3 regions of the Streptomyces endophyticus genome follow, and region 2 is predicted to be linked to each of the others. Evidence: riboswitches for the same ligand, from Rfam matches in the RefSeq annotation. Region 2 holds a riboswitch; each other region holds the start of a gene.
What was found. A riboswitch is a leader RNA that binds a small molecule or an ion and turns the genes downstream of it on or off. The one in region 2 is predicted to bind cyclic di-AMP.
Positions count from the first base shown of each region.

Region 1 (9,494 bases), on a different contig from region 2:
ACGCGCGCAGGGCCCGCTGGATGGAGGTCGGCCGCCGCCGTCGCACGCTGAGCCTGGCCCGCGCGGCCTCCGGGGTGCTGCTCGTCGGCCTGGGCGGCACCGGCATCTTCGTCACGCAGGGCGCCACCGAGCACATCGGCCCGATCCTCCAGGCGGCGCTCGCCGTTCTCGTGGGCATCGCGCTCCTCGCAGGCCCCTACCTGATCCGTATGACGCAGGACCTCTCCGAGGAGCGCCTGATGCGCATCCGCGCGCAGGAGCGGGCGGAGGTCGCGGCCCATGTGCACGACTCGGTCCTGCACACGCTCACCCTGATCCAGCGCAACGCGGACAGTCCTGCCGAGGTGCGCCGCCTCGCCCGCGCCCAGGAGCGCGACCTGCGGGCGTGGCTGTACAAACCGGCCGCCGCGGAGAACCCGCAGGAGCCGGTGACGGTGGCGGAGGCGGTGAAGCGCGACGCGGCCGAGGTCGAGGACAAGCACGGGGTCCCGCTGGAGGTCGTGGTGGTGGGCGACACCCTGCTCGACGAGCAGTTGTCGGCGCAGATGCAGGCCGCGAGGGAAGCGATGGTGAACGCCGCCAAGTACGGTGGCGGGGGCGGCGCGGTCCAGGTGTACGCGGAGGTCGTGGGCGACGTCGACGGGGAAGAGGTCTTCGTCTCCGTACGCGACCGGGGCCCCGGCTTCGACCTCGATTCCATCCCGCCCGACCGCATGGGCGTAAGAGAATCCATCATCGGCCGGATGGAACGCAACGGCGGGACGGCCCGGCTGCGGGCGGTGCCGGACGGCGGCACGGAGGTCGAACTGACCATGAAGAGGGTGGAAGGGACGTCATGACCGACGAGGCAGCTCAGACACGACGGGTACGAGTGGTCCTGGTCGACGACCACCGGATGTTCCGCACCGGCGTCCAGGCGGAGATCGGCCGCACGGAGGAGACGGGCGTCGAAGTGGTCGGCGAGGCCGCCGACGTCGACCAGGCGGTCACGGTGATCACGGCGACGCGGCCCGAGGTGGTCCTCCTCGACGTGCACCTCCCCGGCGGCGGAGGCGTCGAAGTACTGCGCCGCAGCGCCCAGATGATGTCGGACGCGGAGAACCCGGTGCGCTTCCTCGCGCTGTCGGTCTCGGACGCGGCGGAGGACGTGATCGGCGTGATCCGTGGCGGCGCCCGCGGCTACGTCACGAAGACGATCACCGGTACGGACCTCGTCGACTCCATCTTCCGGGTCCAGGAGGGCGACGCGGTGTTCTCGCCCCGCCTCGCCGGTTTCGTCCTCGACGCCTTCGCCTCGACGGACGCGCCCCCGGTGGACGAGGACCTGGACCGTCTTACGCAGCGCGAGCGCGAGGTCCTGCGCCTCATCGCCCGCGGCTACGCGTACAAGGAGATCGCGAAGCAGCTCTTCATCTCGGTGAAGACGGTCGAGTCGCACGTCTCGGCGGTGCTGCGCAAGCTCCAGCTCTCCAACCGCCACGAGCTGACGCGGTGGGCGACGGCGCGGCGGCTGGTGTGAGTCAGGGCCGGCGGCCCGGCACGAGCGGCGTCAACTGCTCGATGTCGTAACGGAGCCGGAGCGCCGCGATGCCGTCGGCGGGCGGTGGCCCGTCTCCCGATGCGAGCAGCTCGCCCATCTCCGCCAGGTACTCCTCGTGTCCGGCCGGGGCGACGAGGAACAGGAGTCGGGCCGGGGCCGGTCCCGGGTTGCCGAAGGCGTGCGGGCACCCGGCAGGCACGTACATGGCGCTGCCGGGCCCGCCCCGCAGGGTCTTGCGGCCGTCCCGGGACTCCCAGGTCCGCCAGTCTCCGGGGGTGCGCTCCAGCGGCTCGAACGCGAGCAGGTCGAGCTCGCCCTCCAGCACGTAGAAGACCTCCTCGGCCTCCCGGTGCAGATGTGCCCCCACGTCGAAACCCATCGGCACTTCGGCCTCGAACATGGACCACCGTGGCGTGTGCTCGGCGCCGACCTTGAGCGTCATCCCCGCTGTCTCGATCCGTCGGCCGGCGCCGGGGGAGAGCAGAAGTCCGTCGGTCATTCCGTCGGTCATGAGGGGCAGCGTGCGGGGGCGGGGGAGGGTTGGCAATGCGCTGAGGTGCGTAGATTCGGCGGAGCCGTTATCCAGGTGCGTTCTTGGCCGCGCATGTGGCTCCATGGATCCCATGATGTCCACCGACCGCCTCCTCGCCTTCGCGGCGATGTCCCTGCTGCTGATCGTCATCCCAGGGCCGAGCGTGATCTTCGTCGTCGGCCGCGCCCTCGCCCAGGGCCGCCGCGCCGCGCTGATGACGGTCGTGGGCAACACGCTCGGGGCGTATGTCCTCGTGATCGCCGTGGCCCTCGGGATCGGCTCGCTCGTCGAGCGCTCGGTGGCGATCTTCATGACGCTGAAGCTGGTGGGCGCGGCGTATTTGATCTACCTGGGCGTCAAGGCGATCCGCCAACGGCGTTCGCTGCGCGCGGTGTTCGAGGAGGAGCGGGGCGAAGCGGGCCGCGGCAGCACGCTGCGCACCCTCTGGGAGGGCTTCGCGGTGGGCGTGGCCAACCCCAAGACGATCGTCTTCTTCGCGGCCGTGCTGCCCCAGTTCGTCGACCGGGAGGCGGGACACACCGTGCTCCAAATGCTGCTCCTGGGCCTGGTGTTCAACGTGATCGCGATCGCCTCGGACAGCCTCTGGGGCCTCGCCGCATCCACGGCCCGCGCCTGGTTCGCCCGCTCCCCTCGCCGCCTCGCGGCGGTCGGCGGCGCGGGCGGACTCGCGATGGTGGGCCTCGGCGTGACGGTGGCGGCCACGGGACGGGCGGAGTGAGCCACGAGATGACGGACGACAACCACGACAGCCACGACAACGGCGACAACCGCGACGGCTACTTCGGCACTCGGATCGCCGCGGACTACGACCGCTCGTCCGCCGACATGTTCACCCCGGAAATCCTCGACCCGACCATCGACCTCCTCGCCGAACTCGCGGGCGAGGGCCCCGCGCTGGAGTTCGCCATCGGCACCGGCCGGGTCGCCCTGCCGCTCGCCGCGCGCGGCGTCGACGTGCACGGCATCGACCTCTCGCGGGCGATGGTGGACCGGCTGCGGGCCAAGCCGGGCGGCGCAGGGGTCCCGGTCACGATCGGCGACTTCGCCACGGCCACCGCGGCCCGCACCGACTTCACCCTCGCCTACCTCGTCTTCAACACCATCGGCAATCTGACCACGCAGGACGCCCAGGTCGACTGCTTCCGCAACGCGGCCGCCCATCTCGCCCCCGGCGGCCGCTTCGTCATCGAGGTCGGCGTGCCGGACCTGCGGCGGCTGCCGTACGGGCAGGACGCCGTGCCGTTCGAGGTGAGCGACACGCGCTGGGCCTTCGACCGCTACGACGTGGCGACACAGGCCATGAGCTCCAACTACGTGGACGTGGACCCGAAGACGGGCAGGGCCTCGTACTGGACCATCCCGTTCCGCTACGTCTGGCCCGCCGAACTCGACCTGATGGCGCGCATCGCAGGCCTGCGGCCGACGGCGCGGTGGGACGGGTGGACCAAGAAGCCCTTCACCAGCGAGAGCCGGGGGCACGTGTCGGTGTGGGAGAAGCCCGCGTAGCGCCTCTTGAACGGCGGCTCACGCCACCCGCGTGGCCCCCGCGAACGGCATCTCGTCGATCGGGGCCACCCGTACCGGTGCGCTCGGGTTCGGGGCGTGGATCATCTTGCCGCCTCCGATGTAGAGGCCCACGTGGCTGATGGACGAGTAGAAGAAGACCAGGTCGCCGGGTTGGAGCTGGGACTTCGGGATGCGGGGTCCCGCGTCGATCTGGGAGTACGTCGTGCGGGGGAGTGAGACCCCGGCCGCCTTGTACGCGGCCTGCGTCAGGCCCGAGCAGTCGAAGGCGGAGGGGCCGGTGGCGCCCCATACGTAGGGACTGCCCAGAGCGCCGTACGCGAAGGAGATCGCGGCCTTGGCGCGGGCGTTGGGGGCCTGGGAGAGGTCGGCGCGTTCCGTCGAGCGTGAGGCGTGCCCGCTCTGCGCGGGGGCGGGGGTGCGCTCTTCAGGGGTGAGGCGGTCGAGGAGGCGGCGGGCCTCCGAGAGTTTTCGCTTCACCTTCTTCTTGTTGTCCTGCAGCTCGGCCTTCTTGGCGCGGAGTTCGGAGAGCGTGTCGTCGGCGTCGCCGCGCAGCTGGTCGATCTCGCGGAGTTCGCCCCGTACGTGGGTGACCGCGGCGGCCTGCCGGGCGCCGGCGCGCTCCGTGAGGGCAGCCTTGTCGAGGTAGGTGTCGGGGGAGGAGGAGAGGAGCAGCTGGACCGACGGGTCCACGCCTCCCGTGCGGTACTGGGAGGCGGCCACCGAACCCAGTTTCTGGCGCTGGGAGTTGAGGGATTCGGTGCGCCGGGACGCCTCGTCCTGGAGGGCGTCCACCTTCTTCTGCGCCCCGTCCGCCTTCTCCTTCGCCCCGTTGTACTTCTGGGTGGCGACCTCCGCCTCCTGGTACAGCTTGTCGACCTTGGCCCGCACTTGGGCCGGGCTGAGCTCGGGCTCCGCGTGCGCCGCCCCGCCGTCGAGGGCGGTGACGGTGGCCGCGGACGCGAGGGCGAGGGCGGCCGCGGTACGGACCGTCCCGCCGCTGAGCGAACGCGGTCGGGGCTTGCGGTGCGCTGCCGGCACAAGGTCCTCCTTTGGACGGCCGCCCGAAACGCACGACCCCCGGTCGCGCGTCCGGCGGCGGCCCGCACAGGGGGAGCGGGCCGCCGCCGGACCTTTCTCGGCGGTGGTGTCCGACTGCCGCCCCTGGCCCGGGCGGCGGTGGGGAGCCGGTCACCTGAGAAAGGACGCTAAACCTCTGCGTAACGGGTTGGCGCCGGATTGTTCGTAACTGGCCTGTTTGTTACGGGTGGTGGCGGAGAGTGATAACAGAGTGGCAAAGGGGCGCCCGTAGTGGGCCATGGGCGTCCGGTTAGGCTCCGAGCCATGGACGTACTCATCCACCTCTTCGTCGGCCTGCACGTCATCGGCATCGCCTCGCTGCTCGGCGGCTTCCTCACGCAGATGTCGGCGATGAAGGAGGGCGCGGCCCGCTTCAACAAGGCGATGCTGCACGGCGCCCTGACCATGCTGGTGACCGGTGTCGCCCTGGTCGGCCTCAATCAGGCCGACGGCAGCACCGTGAACAACATCAAGATCGGCGTGAAGCTCGCGCTCCTGATCGTGATCCTCGGCATCGTCTACGTGAAGCGGGACGAGGAGAAGGCGGAGAAGGGCCTCTTCATCACCGTCGGCGCGCTCACCGTCGTCAACATCTTCATCGCGGTGCTCTGGACCTGAGAATCCGGTCTCCCGGCCCGGAGTGGGGCCCGCTCAGAAAAATGTCGCAGTCAGACGTATAACTGCGACATTTTTCTGCGCACATCAGGCCGGCCGCACCACGCTGTGGATCGACGACGTGCCGTCGTAGTAGATCGACTCCTCGCGCACGACCGCGCCCGGCTTCGGCGCGTGGACCATCATGCCGTCGCCCATGTAGAGGCCCACGTGGCTGATGTCGTCGTAGAAGAACACCAGGTCACCGGGTTGGATATCGGAGAGCGGCACCGTCTTGCCGATCTCGACCTGGTCCCAGGTCGTCCGGGGCAGCGAGATCCCCGCGGACTTCCACGCCGCCTGCGTCAGACCCGAGCAGTCGTACGAGTCCGGGCCCGTGGCGCCCCACACGTACGGCTTGCCCTCCTGTGACTTGGCGAACGCGAGCGCCTGCGCGGCCTTCGTGGCGTACGAGGCGTCCGACGAGCCGGAGGAGGACCCCGAGGAACCGGAAGAGGAACCGGAGGACGAGCCGGAGGCCTCCTCCTGCTGGCGCGCCTTTTCGGCCGCCTCCCGCTTCGCCGCCTCCGCCGCCTTCTGCTTGGCGGCCAGCTCCGCGGCCTTCTTGCGGGCCGCCGCCTCCTTGGCCTTCTGGATCGCGGCGAGCCGCTCCTTCTCCTCGGCGGTCAGCTCGGCCAGCAGCTTGCGCGCGTCGGAGAGCTTCGTCTGGACGGTCTCCTTCGACGACCTCAGCTCGGTCTGCGACTCGGTGAGGTCCTGGAGGCTCGACTGCGCCTCGGTGCGCTTCTTCGCGGTCTCGCGCGCCTGTGACTGATAGTCGTCGACCGACTTCTTCTGCTCGTCGGTGAGCCGGCTCATCAGCTGGCGCTGCGAGAAGTAGTCCTCCGGATCGTCCGCGAGGAACATGGTCGCGGTGTCGCTGACAGCGCCCGAGCGGTACTGCTCGGCGGCGTACCTGCCGAGCTTCTGGCGGGCCGTGTTCATCTCGTCGGTGCGCTGCGCGACATCGTCGAGGAGCTTGTCGACCTGCTGCTTCTTGGAGTCGGTCTGCTCCTTCACCCCGTTGTACTTCTGGGTGGCGACCTCGGCCTGCCGGTACAGGGTGTCGACCTTCTGCTGGACCTCTTCGAGGCGCGGCTTCGACGACGGCTGCGCGGGCGCGGCCTGTGCCGTCTGCGAGAGCAGTGCCACGGAGGTGAGGGCGGCGGTCGTGATGCCGACCGCGGGGGTCGTGCGAAGGCCGCCGGTCATCCGGGAACGGCTGCGGGGCTTGCGGTGCGACGCCAAGGCAGGCGACTCCTTCCGTCGTCCGCCTACCGGGTTAGCTGTCGGGTTCGGGCGTGGTACGCGGAAGGCTGCCCTACGGTCGGCTGACCGATTCACCCCAAGGTCGGTTGGGTCCCCGGTTCCCTGCCTTACGGCGTACGGAACTCAGCGGGGGCTTCCCGTTCGCCGCGACATTCGCGGGCGGGGGGACGGGCTGCCCGGCTGCACCGTAGCCAACTCGTGTGGCTGCTGTGAAGGTTGATGTTCGATATGCCCGATACATTTTCGTGATCTGCCCTCTGGAGGGTCCTCGGAGTTCCGAAGGCAGCCACGGGTTGTCAGTGGGGCCGCCTAGACTCGTAGAGCGATGAGCAGCCTCTTTGACGACAGCTTCCTGACCGGCCTCCAGAACAGCGCGGAGGAACCCCCGCCGCCGCCCCCGGACCCCGAGCACGACGACGGGGCCCCGGAGCCGATGCCGGACGACTTGTTCGGCGGGAAGCTCGGCGCGCCCGAAGGCAGGGACACGCACTACCGGGACGGCGCCCCGCGCCCGGTCCTCGACTCGGCCTCCCTCCTGGAGGGGCTGAACGAGAACCAGCAGGCGGCCGTCGTGCACGGCGGCTCCCCGCTGCTCATCGTCGCGGGCGCCGGATCCGGCAAGACCCGCGTCCTCACGCACCGCATCGCGTACCTGCTCGCCGAGCGCGGCGTGCACCCCGGCCAGATCCTCGCGATCACGTTCACGAACAAGGCCGCGGGCGAGATGAAGGAGCGCGTCGAGGACCTGGTGGGCCCGCGCGCCAACGCGATGTGGGTCTCCACCTTCCACAGCGCGTGCGTGCGCATCCTGCGCCGGGAGAGCAAGAAGCTCGGCTTCACGTCCTCCTTCTCGATCTACGACGCCGCCGACAGCAAGCGGCTCATGGCGCTCGTCTGCCGCGACCTGGACCTGGACCCGAAGAAGTTCCCCCCGAAGTCCTTCAGCGCCAAGATCAGCAATCTCAAGAACGAGCTGATCGACGAGGAGGACTTCGCGGCGACCGCGGCCGACGGCTTCGAGAAGACCCTCGCCCAGGCCTACGCGATGTACCAGGGACGTCTGCGCGAGGCGAACGCGCTGGACTTCGACGACCTGATCATGACGACGGTGAACCTGCTGCGCGCGTTCCCGGACGTCGCCGAGCACTACCGCCGCCGCTTCCGCCACGTCATGGTCGACGAGTACCAGGACACGAACCACGCGCAGTACGCGCTGGTGCGCGAGCTGGTCGGCCCCACTGACGGCGAGGACGCGGACCCGGCCGAGCTGTGCGTCGTGGGTGACGCGGACCAGTCGATCTACGCGTTCCGTGGCGCCACGATCCGTAACATCCTGCAGTTCGAAGAGGACTACACGAACGCGACGACGATCATGCTGGAGCAGAACTACCGCTCCACGCAGACGATCCTCAGCGCGGCGAACGCGGTGATCGAGCGCAACGAGTCGCGCCGCCCCAAGAACCTGTGGACCAACGAGGGGCCCGGCGCCCAGATCACCGGCTACGTCGCGGACACCGAGCACGACGAGGCACAGTTCATCGCCGACGAGATCGACCGGCTCACGGACGCGGGCGACGCGCTGGCGGGCGACGTCGCCGTCTTCTACCGGACGAACGCGCAGTCCCGTGTCTTCGAAGAGATCTTCATCAGGACCGGCCTGCCCTACAAGGTCGTCGGCGGCGTCCGCTTCTACGAGCGCAAGGAGGTCAGGGACGTCCTGGCCTACCTGCGCGTGCTCTCCAACCCCGAGGACTCGGTGCCGCTGCGCCGCATCCTCAACGTGCCCAAGCGCGGCATCGGCGACCGCGCCGAAGCGATGATCGACGCGCTCTCCCAGCGCGAGAAGATCTCCTTCCCGCAGGCGCTGCGCCGCGTCGACGAGGCGTACGGGATGGCGGCCCGTTCGGCGAACGCCGTGAAGCGGTTCAACACGCTGATGGAGGACCTGCGCACGGTCGTGGAGTCGGGCGCGGGCCCGGCCACGGTCCTCGAGGCCATCCTGGAGCGCACCGGATACCTCGCCGAACTGCAGGCCTCCACCGACCCGCAGGACGAGACCCGGATCGAGAACCTTCAGGAACTCGCCGCCGTGGCCCTGGAGTTCGAGCAGGAGGCGGGCGAAGAGGGCGAGACCGAGACCGGCGGCGGTGGGCTCTCCGACTTCCTGGAGCGCGTCGCCCTCGTCGCCGACTCGGACCAGATCCCCGACGAGGACGACGACGGGAGCGGAGTCATCACGCTGATGACGCTGCACACCGCCAAGGGCCTGGAGTTCCCGGTCGTCTTCCTGACCGGCCTCGAGGACGGCGTCTTCCCGCACATGCGCTCCCTCGGCCAGGCCAAGGAGCTGGAGGAAGAGCGCCGCCTCGCGTACGTGGGCATCACACGCGCGCGACAGCGCCTCTATCTGACGCGCGCCTCCATGCGCAGCGCCTGGGGCCAGCCCTCGTACAACCCGCCCTCCCGGTTCCTGGAGGAGATCCCGGCCGGCCACCTGGACTGGAAGCGCACGGGCCCGTCAACGCCGGCGGCCTCGACCAAGAGCATCGGTGGCGGCATCGCGGCCTCCCTGTCGTCCTCGCGCTCCCGCACGGGTACGACGCCGGCCTTCGCCACGAGCCGGGCGAACTCCAAGCCGGTGGTGGCCCTCTCCGTCGGTGACCGCGTCACGCACGACCAGTTCGGGCTCGGCACGGTCGTGGGCGTGTCGGGCACGGGCGACAAGTCGGAGGCGTCGATCGACTTCGGCGACCCGAAGCCGAAGCGCCTGCTGCTGCGGTACGCGCCGGTCGAGAAGTTGTAGTCGCGCTGTAGCCGCTCGGGGGAGGGCTTGGGCGGCTCAGTTCGGGTTGATGCCGTGGCTGCGCAGCCACG
Region 1 covers NZ_JAOZYC010000015.1:5,080-14,573, reverse strand. Annotated here, with positions in the region: gene OKJ99_RS04285 (ATP-binding protein) at 1-839, shown strand, start outside; gene OKJ99_RS04280 (response regulator transcription factor) at 836-1,519, shown strand; gene OKJ99_RS04275 (cupin domain-containing protein) at 1,521-2,051, opposite strand; gene OKJ99_RS04270 (LysE family translocator) at 2,164-2,811, shown strand; gene OKJ99_RS04265 (class I SAM-dependent DNA methyltransferase) at 2,820-3,599, shown strand; gene OKJ99_RS04260 (C40 family peptidase) at 3,618-4,658, opposite strand; gene OKJ99_RS04255 (hypothetical protein) at 4,962-5,315, shown strand; gene OKJ99_RS04250 (C40 family peptidase) at 5,400-6,599, opposite strand; cyclic di-AMP (ydaO/yuaA leader) riboswitch at 6,608-6,759, opposite strand; gene pcrA (DNA helicase PcrA) at 6,946-9,423, shown strand; gene OKJ99_RS04240 (M23 family metallopeptidase) at 9,460-9,494, opposite strand, start outside.
Region 1: another riboswitch for cyclic di-AMP. It lies ahead of OKJ99_RS04250 (C40 family peptidase); the one in region 2 lies ahead of OKJ99_RS27665 (M23 family metallopeptidase).

Region 2 (9,494 bases):
TGCCCGCCCTCAAGCCTTCAAGCCCGCCCTCGAATCCATGACCCTGCTGGTCGCCGCCGTGATCGTCCACGACCGGACCACCGACCGCGTCGTGCTGCTGCAGCGCAGCGAGAACGCCAAGTTCGCCCAGGGCATGTGGGACCTGCCGGTCGGCAAGAGCGAACCGGGGGAGCCGATCACACAGACCGCGGCACGGGAGCTGTACGAGGAGACCGTCCTGGTCGTGAAGCCGGAGGCGCTGAAGGTCGCCCATATCATTCACGGAGCGTGGGGAGTTGAGGCTCCTAACGGATTCCTTACCGTCGTGTTTGTAGCCCACGAGTGGACTGGCGAGCCCGAGAATCGCGAGCCGCACAAACATGCCCAGGTCCGTTGGGTCGATGTCGACGCTATTCCCGAGGAGTTCGTGGACACCACCGCCAGCGCGCTCCACAGTTACCTGGGCGGAGGCTCTGAGGTCTCTCTGAATGGCTGGGGGAAGTAACGGCCGAGCCCATCAGTCGACAAGTGGCCTTACTGAGCCCGAGAGTCCGACCGCGCTAATGTCCTGAGAAAGCCAGTTGTAAGCAAGGTTCGTGGCCGGAGTGTCCTTGAACACCCAGAGGGTTTCGTGGGCAACGCTGCGGCCCGACCATGCGGCTGACTTGGGGCGAATACGGCGGAAGTCGACCTCGTCGGAACCGACCCACTCGGGCCAGTAGTCGGACTCGGCGCTGACATCCTCCACCTGTGTGACATCGACCTGGGAAGCGGAACCGGACGGTAGCGGAAGAACAGTGCGAGAGAACCTGGGCCCGATGTCCAGCCGCCGGCCGTCTCCGACAGGTGGCCAGCTGATCTTGCATTCGAACCGGACAGGCAACGCTCCGCCGAGCTGCAGGGTCCGCTGGACGGGGGACAGGTACTCCGTGACGATGTCCTCGTAGATGGACAAGGCATCGGAATAGACGTGCCTGACCAGATCAGTCAACACCTCCCTGCTGTACAAACTGGAGATGGCCCTCGAAGGCTCGTGAGGCGGCCGATCCGGCACCGGGTATGGGCGGTGGATCTTTCCGTCGCGCATCGTCGGGAGGCGCTTTTCTGCGCATTGGTCACGGAGCTCAACGAGTTCTGTCCGCAGCGCCATGGTGTTGCGTTGAAACTGGACCCGGCCAGCGTTCGGAGCCAGCCGGAAGATCTCGTCGATCGAAGAGACCACGTCAGTGAGAGGAATGGGCCGATGGCCCAGGTGGCCGCTCTGACCGGTCAGCAGCCGGGACAGAGACCAGGCCCGTTCCTGACACGCGGCCAGATTGCCAGGCAGCACGAAGGCCCTGCGCTCCAAAAGAGCCTTCATGCTTGTCTTCACCCAGGACAGAGTCAGTCGCCATGGCCAGGCAGGCATATCGGGCAGCATGTTTACAGAGTGGAATGACGTGATCCTCACACCGTCCACTTCCCCCCGATCCATGTCTGCCGCTCCGGATACCTCGAAGAAGCGCTCACTGCCGTCGAAGTCTTTTGGGGCGGCGAACACGACGTGAAGACCGGTGGAAATCTCAGCGCCTGACCCAACCCCGATAGGGACCCCCCGTCCCGTTCCATCCGAGCAGCTGAGCAGAGTGCCCGCACGGCCGATTCCACTGAGCCAGGCATCAAGTGTTACGGATAGGCGCCGTGCGCATTCAAGGGCCTCGGGAAGGGCGGCCACTGGTTCGCGCTCGTAGCTTGGGACGCCCTGATCAGTGATCCACGCAGCCAACCCAGGGTCGACTGTCGTCAGATCACTGAGGAGTGCCGTCACTCGTTCCCAAGAGCCGCTGGAGACAACAAAGGTCAGCGCGTCACGCCACCGGTCTCGGCGCTGTGGTGAGAATTGCACAAGCTCCGGCAGGCCGTTGTCCAGCACGTACTGGCCACCGAAGTACTGTCCGAGCACGGGCAGTGCGAAGGTGAACATGCGATTGCGGTGGACGACCAGGCGGGTCTGGACAAGTCGCACCTGCTCCTCGCTGGTACCAACCTCGCCAGCTGGCACTCCACCGCCGACATCCAGGGTGAGCCGACCGAGCCGGGCAAGCAGGGCGTACGTATCCGAGCCGAGCCCAGAGGCCCGGGTGAGAGCCCGTTCGACAAGGGCGGCGAGGAAGGATCCACGTGAGTAGGGCACCTGCGAGCCGGCCTTACGGCAGTCGGCGGCGATCAGCGCGAAGAGTGGGCGGTGCAGTGCGTCGCGGATTTCGGAGTTGGGGTGCCAAGCCAAGTCTCGGGGTGCCCCTACCCTTTCGAGGAGGTCGTTGAGTTCGGTGTCCGAGAGTGCAGGCAGGGTGAGGCAGTCATTCGCCCGGAGATTGGCGTCCGGACGGCTGGTCGCCAGAACTTTCCGGCCCGGCGCGCTGTAGAGCCAGGCCTGGAGGTCATCAACGAGTTCTGCCGAGCGTCCGGCTCCGAACTCGTCCAATCCATCGAGGAAAAGTGTCACCTTGCTGTGGGCACTGGGAAAACGGGCGGTCTGCTCATCGAGGGCCCGCAGGAAGTCTGATCCGGTCGATTTCGCGGACAGGTGGACCGGCAGCGGCTCATCAGGGTTGTCGAGGGCCCGCAGCGCCGACGCCTGGTACTCCCGCTCCAGGGCTACAGTCTTTCCTGAACCGAAGTCACCTGTCAGAACGGTGAATCTACGTTCTGCGTGGAACTGCATGAACTCCGGGCACACGCCGACCGTACTGTCGTCGGCCAGCTCCTCCGCCTGCTCTGGGTCGAGTCCTACAGCGATCCAACGACTCACCAACCGACCCCGACTGGTGGACAAGTCAGCGAGCAGCGCTTCCCGTCTGGTCGGCTCATTCTCGGTGACGCCACGAACGACCCCGCGCCGTACCACAGCGGCCTCGTGGGCGTGCTTCATCGCAAGGAGAGCATCGACCGGGAAGTTGCGCCCGTGATCCTTGTCGATCAGTGTGTGATGAGTCGGGCAGAGCAGAATGAGATTGTCGTATGCGTTCCGGTCAGCGAGGGGGACCCCGGGATCGCCCCTCGGTCCTTCGTCCTCCCTGGCGACAATGTGAGCCTCTTCCCCGAGCACGACGGTTTTCTGCGGGGTCGTTTCGGCGTCGAGGTCAACAGTGAGTTCCTGGCTGCAGCCGGGGAAGGCGCACTCGTTCCAGGACCTACCCCAGAGGAGTTTCCGGTCCACATCTCTGATGGCCACCAGCCCTCACTTCGGTATCCGTTGGTGGTTCCCCCAGTGTGCACGGATCCCTGATCGACTGGGGCGCCGGAGGTGGGGAGCCGTCGTCGTCGTTGTTCCTCGTTTACTGATCTCGCCCGCATCATCAACCTCCAGACAGCACTCCTACGCATACCCTCGCCCCAGACGAGCTTCGGAAAGCGTGTTGGGGGCATTCCGCCCTTCACGGTGAACGCAGTCGAGGCATCGACGCTGGTTTGCGTGAGCGATGCGTGAGCGGACGTAGCCCCACAGCCCGTCATACGACGGACTCAGCCATCCCGTACTAGCTTCCTGACCTGGTCTTTCCGGACAACGGATCAGCCCCCGCGACCACCCAGCACAAGATCGCGGGCTCTTTTAATCCATTGGTTGTGGGTTCGAGTCCCACAGGGTCTACAGGACACGGGCGGCGCCCGGACCGGCTTCGGCTGGTTCGGGCGCCGCTTTTTGCGTGTTGGCGCTGCCTTTTGCGCGGTCGGCGGCCGGGGTCGCCCCTTCCCGACCGGCGCAACAGATCCTGCGGTGGCCACCGGTACGCGTCAGGCTGCCAGTGATCCGACCGGAGGTGTTGCATGGCAGCGGGCGCACGGACGCGACGCGTTCTTCTGGGGGGCCTCGTGCCCCTGCTGTTGGTGGCCGCGACGGCGTGCGGCGGGGCCACGCGGACCGACTCCGACGTGGGTGCGCACCCCGAACACCGGGCCTCCGGCGGCCCCTTCGCGCACCCGGGCGTCCTGGTCGGCAAGGGGCAACTGGCCGCGGTCCGCGACCACGTGGCCCGTAAACAGGAGCCGTGGATCTCCGCGTACAAGGAGATGGGCGACAGCAAGTACGCCGACCTCGACTACCGGGCCAAGCCGTACGCGACCGTGGAGTGCCCCTTCGACGCCGAGACCGGACAGGGCTGTGTCGAGGAGCGCGAGGACGCCATCGCCGCCTATACGCAGGCCCTGCTGTGGAACGTCACCCGCGACAAGGCCCACGCCGCCAAGGCCGTCGAGATCATGGACGCCTGGTCGGACAAGGTCACCGGGCACACCGCGGACAACGCGGGGCTGCAGGCCGCCTGGGCCGGCACGTCCTGGGCGAAGGCCGCCGAGCTGATGCAGTACACGTACAAGGACTGGCCGGACGGGCAGGAGCTGAAGTTCCAGCGGATGCTGCGCGAGGTCTATCTGCCCGAAGTGCGGGGCGGCTCCGCCGACTTCAACGGCAACTGGGACCTGGTGATGGCCGACGCGACGATGAGCATGGCCGTCCACCTCAACGACCAGAGCGCCTTCGACCAGGCCGTCCGGCACTTCCGCGCCCGCGTCCCCGCGTACTTCTATCTGTCGTCCGACGGGAAGCTGCCGGTGAAGCCGAAGGGCAGCGGCATCGACACCCCGAAGGAACTGCGGACGTACTGGTTCGGGCAGAAGACCTTCAAGGACGGGCTCGCGCAGGAGACCTGCCGCAACTTCAAGCACGCCAGCTACTCCCTCGCCGCCACCTCCCACATGGCGGAGACCGCCTGGCACCAGGGCGTCGACCTGTACGGGGAGGCCAAGGACCGGCTCGCCGCCGCGCTCGAACTGCACTCCAAGTACCAGCTGGGCACCAAGGCCCCGACCTGGCTGTGCGGCGGGAAGGTGCAGCGGGACATGGGGCCCGACACGGAGGTGGGCCTCCAGCACCTTCAGGGGCGGCTGAAGATGGACCTCCCGCAGACCGAGAAGCTCACCAGGAAGCAGCGGCCGGAGGGGACGGACGACCTGTTCGTGGCGTGGGAGACCCTCACACACGCCGCCGCGTGAACGGTCACGCGAAGCGATTCGCGTTCACTCCCCCTGATGGCGTAGTGTTGTGAACACAACGGCGCGGGGTGGAGCAGCTCGGTAGCTCGCTGGGCTCATAACCCAGAGGTCGCAGGTTCAAATCCTGTCCCCGCTACTGAAGGCCGAGGCCGGAATCTCATCGAGATTCCGGCCTCGGTTTTTTTGTGCCGGGGTGCCGCGATGCGGCTGTGTCGCCCGTCACGTTCCCCACTCGTACGGCCCACTCCTGCTCGCCTCCGCGCCCTCGTGCAGGAACTCTTGGTGAGACGCCGGAAGCTGGCAGGGAACGGCAGGAGACGAGTGGTGGGGCAGCGAGAAGGAGGCAGCGGCGGGAGACGGGGGCGGCACGGCTCCGAAGGCGTGCGCACACGGCTCTTCCTGCGGCTGCTGCCCCTGCTGCTCATCATCGGCGGCGCGGTCTACGAGTACGTCACCCCCAGCGGCTTCCCGGGCGCCCCCCTGTTCAGCGCGGCGCCGCTGGTGGCCGCCCCGTTCTTCTCGCTCGGCGCGACGATCCTGGCCGGCGCGGCGTCGATCGGTGCGATCACGGTCGTGCACCTGCGCTTCACGGAGAACCTCGACTCCGTGTTCGTCACCGAGATCGTCACGGTGGCCACCGTCTGCCTCCTGGCCTGTGTGCTCAACCGGATCGTGTACCGCGGGTACGAGCAGCTGGCCTCGGCCCGTGAGATCGCGCAGGCCGCGCAGTTGGCGGTGCTGCCCGAGCCGGCCCGGCGGCTCGGCGGCTTCGTGATCGCGGCGCGCTACGAGGCGGCGCAGGCGGACGCGTTCATCGGCGGCGATCTGTACGCGGTCCAGGACACCCCGCACGGCATCCGGATCATCGTCGGCGACGTGCGCGGCAAGGGCATGGGCGCGGTCGCCGCGGTGGCCGTCGTCATCGGCGCGTTCCGGGAGGCCGCGGAGCAGGAGGGCACCCTTGAGGCGGTCGCCCAGCGCCTGGAGCGGGCCCTGGCCCGCGAGGGCACCCGGCGCAGCGGCATCGACGACTTCGAGGGCTTCACCACCGCGGTGCTCGCCGAGATCCCGCACGGCGTCGAGCTCGTCCGTGTCCTCAACCGCGGTCACCCCAGCCCCCTGCTGCTGCTCGGCGACGGCACCGTACGCCCACTGGACCCGTGCCAGGCGGCGCTGCCGCTCGGCATGAGCGAACTCGGCAGCTGGCCCGACCGGGCCGTCGAGGCGGCGTTCCCATCGGCAGCGACGCTGCTGCTCTACACCGACGGGCTCTCCGAGGCGCGCGACCCGAGCGGCCGCTTCTACGATCCGGCGGCCCGGCTCTCCGGGAGGGTCTTCCCGGGGCCCGAGGAACTCCTCGCGGCGCTCGCGGCGGAGGTGCGCGCGCACACCGGCGACGGGACGAAGGACGACATGGCGCTGCTCGCCGTGCGCCGGGGCTGAGTTCCTTGATCGTTGTTACCAGAGGTAGTCGAACGGCGTCGCTCCGCATAACAATTGACGCACCATCAGTTGGGTGGACGTTTGCGATGCCCGGTCAACTCGCCCGGATTCACACGCTCTTGTCATGGTAAGTCCTGGCCAGAGTCGTGAACGATTAGTGGGAAGCGCTTGGAATTACTGTCTGCTGTCTATTAACGTTCGATAACGCAGCGCGGTCGTCCCAGCCGTCACAAGAGATGGCTCCGTGCGCACACGCTTAATCCCGCAAGGGAACCGGGGAACCATCAACTTGGGGTGAATCGGACATCTTTGGTGTCCGTAGGAGACCTTCCTGCTCCGAACCCGTCAGCTAACCCGGTAGGCGAGAAGGAAGGAAAGGAGAGCGCCCCCGTGGCGTCGAACCGGCCTGCCCCCGACTTCTTCTACGGCCCTGAAGGTGACTTCGGCGTCGAGCAGGAGACCTGGGAGGAGTGGAATCCCACCGAGGAGTCCGTCTCTCCCGTCCGCGGCAGGCATCGCGTAGCCCGCCGCCGTGGTGGATTCGCGCGCAGCTCCACTGTTCTCGGCGTCGGCGTGGTCGCCGCCGTCGGTGCGGGCGGCATCGCCACCGCACAGGGCGGCAAGCCGCCGGTCCACATCTCCATGCCCGACCTGTCGGCGGTCAAGGACTCGCTGCCCGCGGCCAAGTCGCTGCCGGGCGTGGGCTCGCTGATATCCGACGACTCGGACTCCGATTCCGACTCCGGCGCCACGGCCTCCCCGCTGAGCGGCGCCGGTATCACTCAGGCCGAGGCCGCCGACGGGCAGACCGGCGCCGGCGAGGCGCTGCGGGCCCGCATCATGCAGCAGGCCGAGACGCAGCAGGACGCGGCCGACGCCACCGCGAAGCAGGCCGCCGAGGAGGCCGCTGCCAAGCAGGCGGCCGAAGAGGCCGCCGCCAAGCAGGACGCGGCCAAGGCCAAGGCCCTCGCCGAGAAGAAGAAGGCCGAGGCGGAGGCCCGTCGCAAGGCCGAGGCCGAGCGCCTCGCCAAGCTGGCCGCCAGCTTCAAGCTCCCGGTCGCCTCGTACACGCTCTCCGGCACCTTCGGTCAGCCCGGCTCCATGTGGTCCTCCGGGTACCACACGGGCCTCGACTTCGCGGCCTCCACCGGTACGCCGATCCGCGCGATACACGGCGGCACGGTCACGGAGGCCGGCTGGGCGGGCGCGTACGGCTACCGCACGGTGCTCACCCTCGACGACGGCACCGAGCTGTGGTTCTGCCACCAGTCCTCGCTCAATGTCAGCGCGGGCCAGAAGGTCAGCACCGGCGATGTCATCGGCCGCGTGGGCGCCACGGGCAATGTGACCGGGCCGCACCTCCACCTGGAGGTCCACCCCGACGGGCAGTCCACCGGGGTCGACCCGGCGACCTGGCTGCGCGGCAAGGGCCTCACCCCGTGAGTCAGTGAACTCCGGCGGTCCTGGCGCTCACCCCCCGACGCCAGGGCTGCCGGTTCGCCCCTTCTTGGGGCGATTTCCAGTGTGATCGCGGAATAGCGCATTCCGTACGGGCGTTGAGGCACGGCATGACTTCCTCCTCTCGTTCTCTGCGCAAGCTCGGCACCTCCGACCTCGAGGTCTTCCCGCTGTCCCTGGGTGGCAACGTGTTCGGCTGGACCGCCGACGAAGCCACGTCCTTCGAGGTGCTCGACGCGTACGTCGCCGCGGGCGGCAACTTCATCGACACCGCCGATGTGTACTCGGCGTGGGTGGACGGCAACCGGGGCGGTGAGTCGGAGACCGTCATCGGCAAGTGGCTCGCCTCGCGCGGCCGCCGCGACGACGTCGTCATCGCCACCAAGGGCAGCCAGCACCCCGAGTTCCAGGGCCTGTCCGCGGCCAACATCAGGGCCGCGGCCGACGCGTCCCTGAAGCGCCTGGGCACCGACCACATCGACCTGTACTACACGCACTACGACAAGCCCGAGGTGCCGGTCGAGGAGATCATCGGCGCCCTCGACGAGCTGGTGAAGGCGGGCAAGGTACGGCACATCGCCGCGTCGAACATCTCCGCGCAGCGCCTCCAGGACTCCCTCGACTTCTCCGACCGCGAGGGCCTCGCCCGTTACGTCGCGCTCCAGCCGCACTACAACCTCGTCTCGCGCGACACGTACGAGGGCGAACTGCAGGACGTCGCCGCGCGCGCGGGCCTCGGGGCCGTGCCCTACTACGCGCTCGCCTCCGGCTTCCTGACCGGCAAGTACCGGCCGGGCGTCACGGTCGACAGCGCGCGGGCCGCCGGTGCGGGCAAGCACCTGGAGACCGAGCGCGGCCGGAACGTCCTGACCGCCCTCGACGAGATCGCGCAGGCGCACGGGGCCGAGATCGCCACGGTCGCCCTCGCCTGGCTCGCCGCGCAGCCCACGGTGACGGCGCCGATCGCGTCCGCGCGGACCGTCGAGCAGCTCCCGGCGCTGCTCGCGGTGGCGGACGTGGAGCTGACGCAGGCGGAGCTCGACCGGCTCACGGCGGCTTCTCAGTAGCGGTACGGGTTGTAGCGGTACGGCTCGTTGTCGTAGGTGTACGCGAGGCCCGGCGCCGGTGGGCCCGCGTACACCACCGGGGGCAGCCACATCGGCGCCGCGATCTGGGAGCCGTACGCGAGCGCCGGGCGCGCGTAGTCGCGCCGCGCCCACAACGCCTCCAACAGCTCCCGCTCCCGTACGGCGAAGTCCGCGCCGGCCCTGCCCCTGCGGCCGCGGTGGCGCAGCAGCGCGAGGGACGTCGCGCAGTCCTCGTACTCGGCGACCGCCTTCGCGGCCGCCCGGCCGCCGTAGTGCGTGGCGAAGTCGCGGGCCAGGCGCCGCGCCTTGAGCGAGCCGAGCGCGAACGGATCCGGCGGGGCGAGCCAGCCCGCGGCTATGTAGGCGGGCAGCTCCTGGCGGATGGTGCGCAGCTCGCGCTGGCGCACGTACACCGAGAGCCAGGTGAGCACGCCGAACACCGGCACCATGAACGCGGCGTACACCGCGAAGAAGCCGTACTCGCCGAACGAGGAC
Region 2 covers NZ_JAOZYC010000145.1:19,376-28,869, reverse strand. Annotated here, with positions in the region: gene OKJ99_RS27690 (NUDIX domain-containing protein) at 1-484, shown strand, start outside; gene OKJ99_RS27685 (NACHT domain-containing protein) at 497-3,193, opposite strand; gene OKJ99_RS27680 (alginate lyase family protein) at 3,787-5,010, shown strand; tRNA gene OKJ99_RS27675 (tRNA-Met) at 5,073-5,146, shown strand; gene OKJ99_RS27670 (PP2C family protein-serine/threonine phosphatase) at 5,335-6,453, shown strand; cyclic di-AMP (ydaO/yuaA leader) riboswitch at 6,697-6,832, shown strand; gene OKJ99_RS27665 (M23 family metallopeptidase) at 6,844-7,896, shown strand; gene OKJ99_RS27660 (aldo/keto reductase) at 8,022-8,978, shown strand; gene OKJ99_RS27655 (PrsW family intramembrane metalloprotease) at 8,972-9,494, opposite strand, start outside.

Region 3 (9,494 bases), on a different contig from region 2:
CGGGACGAGCGCCACGAAGCCTGCATACGTAGGCGTGAACTCGCCCGCGGGTAGGGCGTGCACGCCATGTTCGGCGGCGTACACGACGACGGACACGAGGAAGAAGCCGAGCAGCACCACGCGCGCGACGGCGCCCGCGATGGGCACCCACTTGCCGATGCGCACGGACTGCACCACGGCGAGCGCGCCGCCCCAGATGAACACGAACCCGGCGACGTACTTCCACACGCCCGGCAGCGGCGTGAAGAACTCCTCCCAGGTGGTCAGCGCGATGATGCACAGGCTGCCGCCGACCCAGACCGGGTTGGAGATCCAGTACAGGAGCTGGTTGACGCCCGCGACGAGCCGGCCGAAGGCGAGGCGCGTCCATACGTACGGGCCGCCCTGCACGGGGAAGGCCGAGCCGAGTTCGGCGACGAGCAGCCCGTAGGGGAGGAAGAAGACGACGGCCAGGATGACCATCCAGGTCAGACCCTGCGGGCCTTGTGCGGCGACGGAACCGATGGTGTCCAGGCCGACGAGCGTGCAGATGAGGAAGAACAGTACGTCCAGCCTGCGCAGATCCTTGCGCAGCCGTGAGCGCTGCTCGCCCCAGCCTTCGGAGAGGTCGGGCTCGTCCCCGGCGGGCGGGGTCGGCGAGAGGGATGGCGCTTGGGTCACGATTGCTCCTGGGGAGGACGGCACGAAAGCGGCACGGACAGCACGGACAACAACTGCGGGGCTTGCTCGAGCCGCGCTTACCCCCGACCGGCCGACTTATTGACTGAACGGCCAGTCAGTAGTGGAACGTGACGTGACTGTGACCCGCGCGACGGCGAGGCGTCAAGAGGCCTGCACGTGAACGGTTCGGCGCACAGGAACAACTAGGCTTGCGGCGTGACCAGAGTCCGGTTGAGCGTGGCCGCGCGGCGTGAAGAGCTGCTGGGGGCCGCCATCGAACAGATCGAGGCGCGCGGGGTGGCCGCCGTGCGCATCGCCGACGTGGCGTCGGCGCTCGGCGTGAGCAATGCGCTGGTGCTGTACCACTTCTCGACGAAGGAGAAGCTCGTCGCGGCCGCGTTCGCGCACGCCGCCGAGAGCGACCTGGCCCATCTGCGTGGACTGCTCGGCCGCCGCACGACGGCCCTGAAGCGGCTGCGTGCCGCGGTGCGCTGGTACGCGCCGACGGGGCAGGCCAAGGGGTGGCGGCTGTGGATCGAGGGCTGGGCGGCGGCGCTGCGCGAGCCCGCGCTGCGGGAGGTCACGCGGGACCTCGACCGGCAGTGGAAGGCGGCGCTCGCGGAGGTGATCGCCGAGGGCGTGGCGGCGGGCGAGTTCACCTGCCCCGACCCGATGGGGGCGGCGCTGCGGCTCACGGCGCTGCTGGACGGGCTCGCCGTGCAGCTGACGGCGTACAGCGACGGGCGCGCCAGGCCGGCCGCGGTGTCGCGGGCCCGTATGCAGGAGTGGGTGGATGAGGCGCTCGCCCGCGAACTGGGGCTCGAGCGCGCCGAGTTGACCGGAACGGGGCGCTGACGGAAGGCCGTCAGCGCCGCCGTACCGCCGAGGATCACCGCGTCAGGACGCCGCCTCCAGGTGCGCCTTCACCGCGTGCGGGTCCACGAAGCCCTTCGCCTGCACCCGGTCGCCGGAGGACTCGCCGCGAAGGCGGCGCCCGATCCACGGCACCAGGAACTCCCGCGCCCAGTGGATGTCGTCGCGCCGCACCTCGAACGTGCCACGCGGCGGCAGCAGCGGCCAGGCCTGCTCGGGGTCGGCCGGCACGTCGATGCCCAGCGCCTGGCCGGCGCGCAGCGCCACCCGCGTGTGCCCCTCGGGCGAGAGGTGGAGGCGGTCCTCGTCCCAGGCCCTGCGGTCCTGGATGGACCTGAGGGACCACAGGTCGAGCATCAGGCACCCGTGGCGGTCGGCGATCGCCCGCACATGCATGTTGTACGTGGCGATCTTGCCGCGCAGGTGCTTGAGCACGGCCACGTCCCGGGTGTCGAAGCCGGTGGCCACCATGACGGTGCCGGCCGCGTCGGCGAGCTTGACGACGGCCTTCTCGAAGCGTTCGGCCACGTCGTCCGGGTCGGTGCCGGGGCGGATGATGTCGTTGCCGCCGGCGACCAGGGTCACCAGGTCGGGGGCGAGCTCGACCGCCTTGGGGACCTGGTCCGCGACGACCTGGTCGAGCAGCTTGCCGCGCACGGCCAGGTTCGCGTACCTGAAGGTGTCCTCGGGGACACGGTCGTCCAGGAGGACGGCGAGCCGGTCGGCCCAGCCCGCGAACTTTCCGTCGGGGCCGGGGTCGCCGACTCCTTCGGTGAAGCTGTCTCCCACGGCCGCGTAGGACCGGATCGCGCCGTTGAGTGAATCCGTGAGTGCTCTCGATTCGTGTGCCACCCACGTAGTTTCGCTCGCGAAAAGTGACCTACGCCATCGTAGGTAGGGGTTGACGCCTGGTGAGATACCCCACTCGCGATCTCGGGAATAACTGGGGGAACGCGATTCGGCGCCCGGAGGGATTCCCTCCGGGCGCCGAATGGAGCGGGTCGACGAGCCGCTACGACACGTCTCAGGCGTTCACGCCGTGCTCGCTCAGGTAGGCGATCGGGTCGACATCCGAGCCGTAGTCGGCGGTCGTGCGGACCTCGAAGTGCAGGTGCGGGCCGGTGACGTTGCCGGTCGCGCCGGACTTGGCGATCTCCTGGCCGGCCGTCACGGTGTCGCCCTGGGCGACGCCGATCGAGGACAGGTGGCCGTACTGGGAGAAGTGGCCGTCGGCGTGCTCGATGACGACCTCGTTGCCGTACGCGCCGCCCGAGCCGGTCGAGACGACGGTGCCCTCGGCGATGGACTTCACGGAGGTGCCGGTCGGGATCGAGAAGTCGGCACCGGTGTGGCTGCCGCTGGACCACATGGATCCGGAGTTGCCGTAGTCCGTGCCCTTGGCGCCGTCGACCGGCGCCGCGTAGTCGCCGGAGGCGGTCGTCTTGGCGCTCGCCTGCGCGGTGGCGGCCGCGGCCTCGGAGCCGGAGTCGCTGTCGGCCGCGCCGCCGACGGCGAGCTTGACGCCGATCTTGAGGTGGTCCGCGTTGGAGCCGACGGCGTCCTTGTTGTCCTCGTACAGCTTCTTCCAGCCGCCGCCGACGTCCTGCGCCTTGGCGATCTTCGAGAGCGTGTCACCGGCCTTGACGGTGTACGTCGTGGTGTCGGCGGTAGCGCCGGACGTCGCGGCCTGCGCGCCGGAGGCGCCCATCAGCGGCAGCGCGAGCGCGGCTCCACCGGCGGAGGCGACGGCGGCGACACGGGCGATGCGCTGGGAGGTCGAAAGACGGTGCTTTCCCTTTGCGGGCATGCTGATTTTCCTCTCCGTCGCCTACGAGGTGAGCTGTCGGGTTCGGGCTGGAGATGCCCGGCCGCGCCCGGGGTGCGGGCACGGCTTCACCCCTAGCCACTTCGGGAAATCCCTCCGCGGCGTACTGCGTGTGGGTCCCCCGCTCCTGCCGTGACGGGTAGTCGAAAGGAATCCGGGCGGCGGCAGGACTAGGCGTTCCGACCGGATTGATTGGTGACCGTAGGCGAACGGCAATGGCGGCGACAAACCCCGAATTCATCTACGGGGGCAATTCCTTGGGTTTCTGAGGCTTCCCTGTGTAACCCTGCGTCGACATTCTTCGCTTTACCAACGCCATACTTTCGGGGATTACTGGGGAGGCAATCCGGGCCGCCCGGCACGCAGCGTCACGAACATGAAGCCGGTCACGCACACGCCCACAAGCCCCTCCGATTCATGCACAGTTGACACAGAACGGTGCGAATCGGACAGATGGTTGCCTGTGGAACCGATGTCGTATCGTCAGGAGCGCGCCCGCCGGCGACCCAACGCCGGTGCACCGATTGGGAGGAGCCCCTGTGACGCAGCACGCACCGTCCACCGAGCCCGAGCTGACCGGAGTGCGCAACTTCCGGGACGTCGGCGGCCTGCCCACCGTGGACGGCCGGCGCGTGCGCCAGGGCGTACTGTTCCGCAGCGGTCACCTAGCCCACGCCACGGCCGAGGACTCGACCTTCCTCTCCTCCCTCGGCCTGCACACGGTCTTCGACTTCCGCAACTCCGCGGACCAGAAGCTGGAAGGCGCGGACGTCGAACTGCCTGGCGTGCGCAACCTGAACCTGCCGCTCAACGACCCCGCCGACGGCGCCGAATTCTGGACCATGGTCCGCGACGGCAACATCGACCAGCTGCGCCAGATCCTCTCCGAGGGCCGCGCGGCGAACCGGCTCGTCGACTCCTACCGCACCATGATCAAGGAGCGCACCGCCGAGCACAGCCGCGTGCTGCACTCCCTCGCCGAGGACAGCCTCCCCGCGCTGATGCACTGCGCGGCGGGCAAGGACCGCGCGGGTCTGTCGATCGCGGTGACGCTGCTCGCGGTGGGCGTGGAGCGCGACGCCATCGAGGCGGACTACCTCAAGTCCAACGAGAAGCACCGCCGCTACAACGTGCGCCGCACCGCCACCGCGAAGGACGCCTACTCCCCCGAGATCATGGAGCTGCTCAGCCCGCTCTTCGACGCCCGCATCGAGTACCTCAACGCGGGCCTCGAGACCATCGACGAGCACTGGGGCAGCACGGACCGCTACCTCGAAGAGGGCCTGAAGGTCACCGCGGCGACGCGCGAGCGACTGCGCGAGCGCCTCCTCGACTAGGGCCCTTCTGACGGATCTTGCCGGAGTCGCGGGGTCTGGCACGCGCCTGCACCGCCCATTGACGCCGTCCGCGTCCAGCCTGACCCGTCAGAAGGGCCCTAGCGTCCGCCCGAGCGCTTCCTCGGCCGAGGCCCGGCAGCACCTGACGCCCGGCAGCACCGCCTCGGCCGAGGCCCGACGTCACCCCTCTCTGTCGCGAAGTGCCGCGCGGGCAGGGAGGGTTACGGCGAGCAGGCCGAGGCACACCGCGCCTGCCGCGAACGTGCCGTACACCAGCGGGGGTATGTACGGGGACTCCCCCGTCATGCCGCGCATCATCGGGGTCAGCGTGATCAGCGCGATGGTCGTGCCCAGCGCCAGCCCCGCCGCCGACACCAGCAGACTCTCCCAGCGCAGCATCCGCAGCACCTGGCGGCGCGTGGAGCCGACCAGGCGGAGCACGGTCAGTTCGCGACGTCGGTCCAGGACCGTCATCACCAGGGTGTTGACCGCGGCGACGGCGGCGAAGCCGCCCAGGACCGCGGCCATCATGTAGTTGGACCAGGCGCCCAGTTCACTGTCCACGCTCTGCGCGACGGCGTAGCCCGAGGCGTCGGTGACCTTGCCGAGTGCGGTGAGCGGCTCGGCGTCGCCGCCGCGCACCAGCAGCGTGCCGTCGAAGCCCGATGTGACGTGGCCGGCCAGGGACGCCCGGTCCATGGTCACCGCCGCCAGACCGAGGCCCCGGCCGTAGACCGCGGCGACCTCCGGACGGGCCTTCGTGCCGTCGGGGAGGTGGAGCGGCAGCTTGTCGCCCACCTTCACCTTCGCCGCCGTGGCGAGGGTCTTGTCGATGGCGATGCGGCCCGCGCCCACGCGGTCCAGGCTGCCGCCGCGCACATCCAGATCCTGCACCTTGGCGAGCTCGGCCCCGGAGCCCGAGATGCCCTGGGTCGCGGTTGCCTGCAACGAGGTCTCGCCACCGGAGTCGACCGGTACGAGCACCTGCGTGTCGAGCAGGCTCACGGCCGCCCTCACGCCGGGAGCGCGGGCGGCCCGGTCGGCGGCGCCCGCGGGCAGGCCTGCCGGGTCGGTGACGACGTGGTCCGCCGTGATGCCCTCGCGCAGCTGGTCCGCGGAGACCTTGCTCTCGCTCGTGTGCATGAAGACCAGCGTCGAGGCGAAGGCCATCGCCAGCACGATCGGCGTGATCGCGGAGGCCAACCGACGGGAGTTCGTCCGGGAGTTGGCGGCCGCCAGCGAGGCCGAGGCGCCGCCCCCGCGCAGCAGCAGGCCGAAGAGCGCCGCGCACAGCCGGGCCACCAGCGGGCCGAGCAGGGCGACGGCCAGCATGAAGAGCATCACGACGCCGAGCGAGGCGTTCGCCGCGTCGGCACCGCCCGTGGAGGCCGCGACACCGGCGAGCGCCGAGCCGCCGCCCAGGGCCGCGAGACCGAGCACGGTCCGGATGACACCCGGTCGCAGCCGCTCCACGGAGGCCTCGGCGAGCGCCTGACCCGGCTTGATCTTCGCGGGCCTGCGCCCGGCGATCCAGCCGGCGCCGAGCGCCGTGAGCAGCCCGGTCCCGACGGCGGCGACCAGCGGGATCCACGAGACGTGCAGCTCGACCGCCTGCGGGACGGCCCCACGGTCCTTCAGCTGCCCGAACCACCAGTGCGCAAGCCCGATGCCCGGCAGGCACCCGAGCACCCCGGCGAGCGGCGCGACGAGCAGCGCCTCGGCGGCGACCGCCCGGCGGATCTGCCGCGGGGTGGCGCCGACGGCACGCAGCAGCGCGAACTCGCGCGTGCGCTGGCCGACCGAGAGGGCGACGGTGCCTGCCGCGGTGAACACGGCCACCAAAGTGGCGATCCCGCCGAAGGAGCCGCCGAGCGCGGTGAGCGTCTCCTTGGCGTACGCCAGGCCGTGGTCCTCGACCTCGCCGCGGTCGTCGCCGGTGAGCACCTGCGCGCCGGAGCCGGTGAGCGCCTTATCGACGGCGGTGGCGAGGGCACCGGTGTCGGCGCCGTCCTTGGCCAGTACGGCGATGGCGTCGGCCTTGCCGGGGTGCCCGGACAGCGCGGGGGCCTCGGTGTCGGCGAACCAGGCCGTGGCCCCGCCGCCGGTCGCTGTGCCTGCCGTCGCGGTGTCCCCGGACCCGGCCCTGGCCAGACCGGACACCCGGAACTCCGCCTGTCCCGCCGCCGTTTCGAGTACGACGGTGTCGCCGACGCCGGCCTTCGCGGTGCGGGCCGCTGCGGCGTCGAGTGCTACCTCGCCCGTGCGCGGCGCGGCGCCCGCGGACAGCGCGGAGCCGGTGAAGGCGTGCGAGCCCCAGCCGTGACCGGTGAGCGCGCCGCTCCCCTGCCGCACGGGGAAGGTGAAGTCGGCCACCGCGGCCTCGGCGCCCGGCGCATGGGCCGCCTTCGCCGCGAGCCCCACGTCCACGCGCGCGGTGTCCGGGAGCGGGTACTTGCTTTCCTCGGGGCCGTCGATGGTGTCGGCGACGACCCGCGCGGACTGGTCGGCCGCCGCCACGACCGGCGCCTTCGCGTACCGCTCCGCCGGAACCGAGGCGCGTACGCCCGTCTCCAGCAGCGTGCCGCAGGCCGCGACGATCAGGGCCGACATCAGCAGCGCGACGAAGGTGCCCACGAACGAGGCAGGTTTGAAGCGGACGGCCGCCCGCGCGAGGCCGTTCGGGGCGAGGCTCCTCATGCCACCGCCCCCGCCATCGTGCCCGGGTGGGCGGTACGGGCGGTGAGCGTCGCCATCCGCGCCGCGATCCGCTCCGCCGAACCGCGCTCCAGGCTGTCGGCGAAGGCGCCGTCGGCGAGGAACAGCACACGGTCGGCCCAGGCGGCCGCGACCGGGTCGTGGGTGACCATGACGACGGTGGCGCCGAGGGTGTCCACCGCGTTGCGGAGCAGGCCGAGGACCTCGGCGGCGGTGCCGGTGTCGAGGGCACCGGTGGGCTCGTCGGCGAACACCACGTCGGGGCTCGTGACCAGGGCGCGGGCGACGGCCACACGCTGCTGCTGGCCACCGGAGAGCTCGCCGGGCCGGCGCCGCGCCTTGTCGGCGAGCCCGACCTGCGCGAGCATCGCGGCCGCCCGGCGGCGGTCCTGGCGGCGCCCGGCCAGACGCATGGGCAGCAGGACGTTCTGCTCCACGGTCAGCGACGGCAGCAGGTTGAACGCCTGGAACACGAAGCCGAGGCGGCTGCGGCGCAGCTCGGTGAGGCTGTTCTCGCTCATTCCGGTGATCTCCGTGCCACCGAGGCGCACGGATCCCGCCGACGGCCGGTCGAGCCCGGCGGCGCACTGCAGGAAGGTGGACTTGCCGGACCCGGAGGGCCCCATCACGGCCGTGAACGTGCCGCGCGGCAGCGCGAGGTCGACGCCCGCGAGGGCGTGCACCGCGCCGGCCCCGCGTCCGTACTGCCGCCGCACACCGCGCAGTTCCACCGCGAGACCCGGCGTCCCGGCCGGCTCCTCCGGCCGGTTGTCCTCCGTCGTCCGCCGCTTGCCCCTGCGTAGCCTCATCGCCCTGTCCCGCCCTCTCGTACTCTTCCGCGTTCTGACGGAGAGGAGTGTGCGAGGACGACCGGGCGCCTGGCGTCATACCCGGGAGCCAAAGTGGAGGTGCTACTGCAGTAGGGGGTGCCGCCTCACTGGTTCCCGCCCAACGTGAAGAGCAAATAGATGAACCCCGCCAGCGCGTGTCCCGCGAAGACGTACACGAGGACCCGGATCAGGATGCCGCGCGGGAGCTTGTCCTCTATGTCGCGGCGGGCCGGGGCCGGGCTCGAACCGGTCGCACCGGTCCCACTGGCCCCACCGGTCGCACCAGTCGTGTCGGCCGTGTCAGCCATGGCGGGTCTCCTTTACCGGTCCGGCCGACGGGCCGAGGCACAGCGCGGCCGTCGGGCTCTGCAGCAGGGTGTGGACGAACAGGAAGTCGACGCCGCCCCGGTCGAGGGCGGCGATGCGGTGCGGGGTGAGCGAGTCGAAGTGGGAGCTGTCGCCGGGGTCGAGCCGGTAGGACGTGTCCCCGAGCCGCAGCCGCAGGCGGCCCGACAGGACGTACAGCCACTCCTCCCCCGGGTGCACGCGTACGACATCGCCCTGGGACCCGTACGGCGCGTGGACCTGCAACGCCTGCATGCCGCGCCCGGGCGAACCGGCCTGCCGGTACGTCCAGCCCCCGGCCTCGGTGGCCTCCATCGTGCCGCCGCGCACGACCGCGTCCCGGTCGGCGGGGGTCTCGCCGAGGAGTTCGGATACGGTCGTACCGTAGATACGGGCGAGTGAGAGCAGCATCGGGAGCGAGGGCTGACGCTGCCCGGTCTCCAGGCGGGAGAGGTGCGCCGGGGACAGGCCGGCGGATCCGGCGGCGGCCTCCAGGGTGAGGGCGGCGCGGCGGCGCAGTTCGCGGAGCTGGGGCGCGACGGCGGGAAGTTCCGGGGATTCCGGGACCTCCGCACCGTCCGCCTCGTCCGGCGAGAGGGCAGGGCTCATGCTGTCGATTCAGCCAGAGCCATGCCCCTCCGGCAACTTTCTTGCCTCAGAGGCAAAAGCCACCGACTTGAGCCAGGGCGCCCTCAGCGGTTCGCCACCGCCTGCTTGATCAGCGTCTTGCTGAAGTCCCACATCAGTCCGCCGCCACTGTGCGCGTCGTCCATGACAGCCGTGAACGCCTCGACGAACCGCTCGACGTCGGCTTCGTTCACCACGAGCGGCGGGATCAGTTTGATGACTTCGAGGTGGTCACCGGAGACCTGCGTCAGGATCCGGTGCTTCTGGAGCAGCGGCACCACG
Region 3 covers NZ_JAOZYC010000122.1:192,203-201,696, forward strand. Annotated here, with positions in the region: gene OKJ99_RS19390 (APC family permease) at 1-660, opposite strand, end outside; gene OKJ99_RS19395 (TetR/AcrR family transcriptional regulator) at 877-1,515, shown strand; gene OKJ99_RS19400 (SGNH/GDSL hydrolase family protein) at 1,558-2,385, opposite strand; gene OKJ99_RS19405 (M23 family metallopeptidase) at 2,558-3,340, opposite strand; cyclic di-AMP (ydaO/yuaA leader) riboswitch at 3,344-3,514, opposite strand; gene OKJ99_RS19410 (tyrosine-protein phosphatase) at 3,898-4,695, shown strand; gene OKJ99_RS19415 (ABC transporter permease) at 4,876-7,392, opposite strand; gene OKJ99_RS19420 (ABC transporter ATP-binding protein) at 7,389-8,219, opposite strand; gene OKJ99_RS19425 (DUF6126 family protein) at 8,345-8,548, opposite strand; gene OKJ99_RS19430 (helix-turn-helix domain-containing protein) at 8,541-9,194, opposite strand; gene OKJ99_RS19435 (aspartate aminotransferase family protein) at 9,278-9,494, opposite strand, start outside.
Region 3: another riboswitch for cyclic di-AMP. It lies ahead of OKJ99_RS19405 (M23 family metallopeptidase); the one in region 2 lies ahead of OKJ99_RS27665 (M23 family metallopeptidase).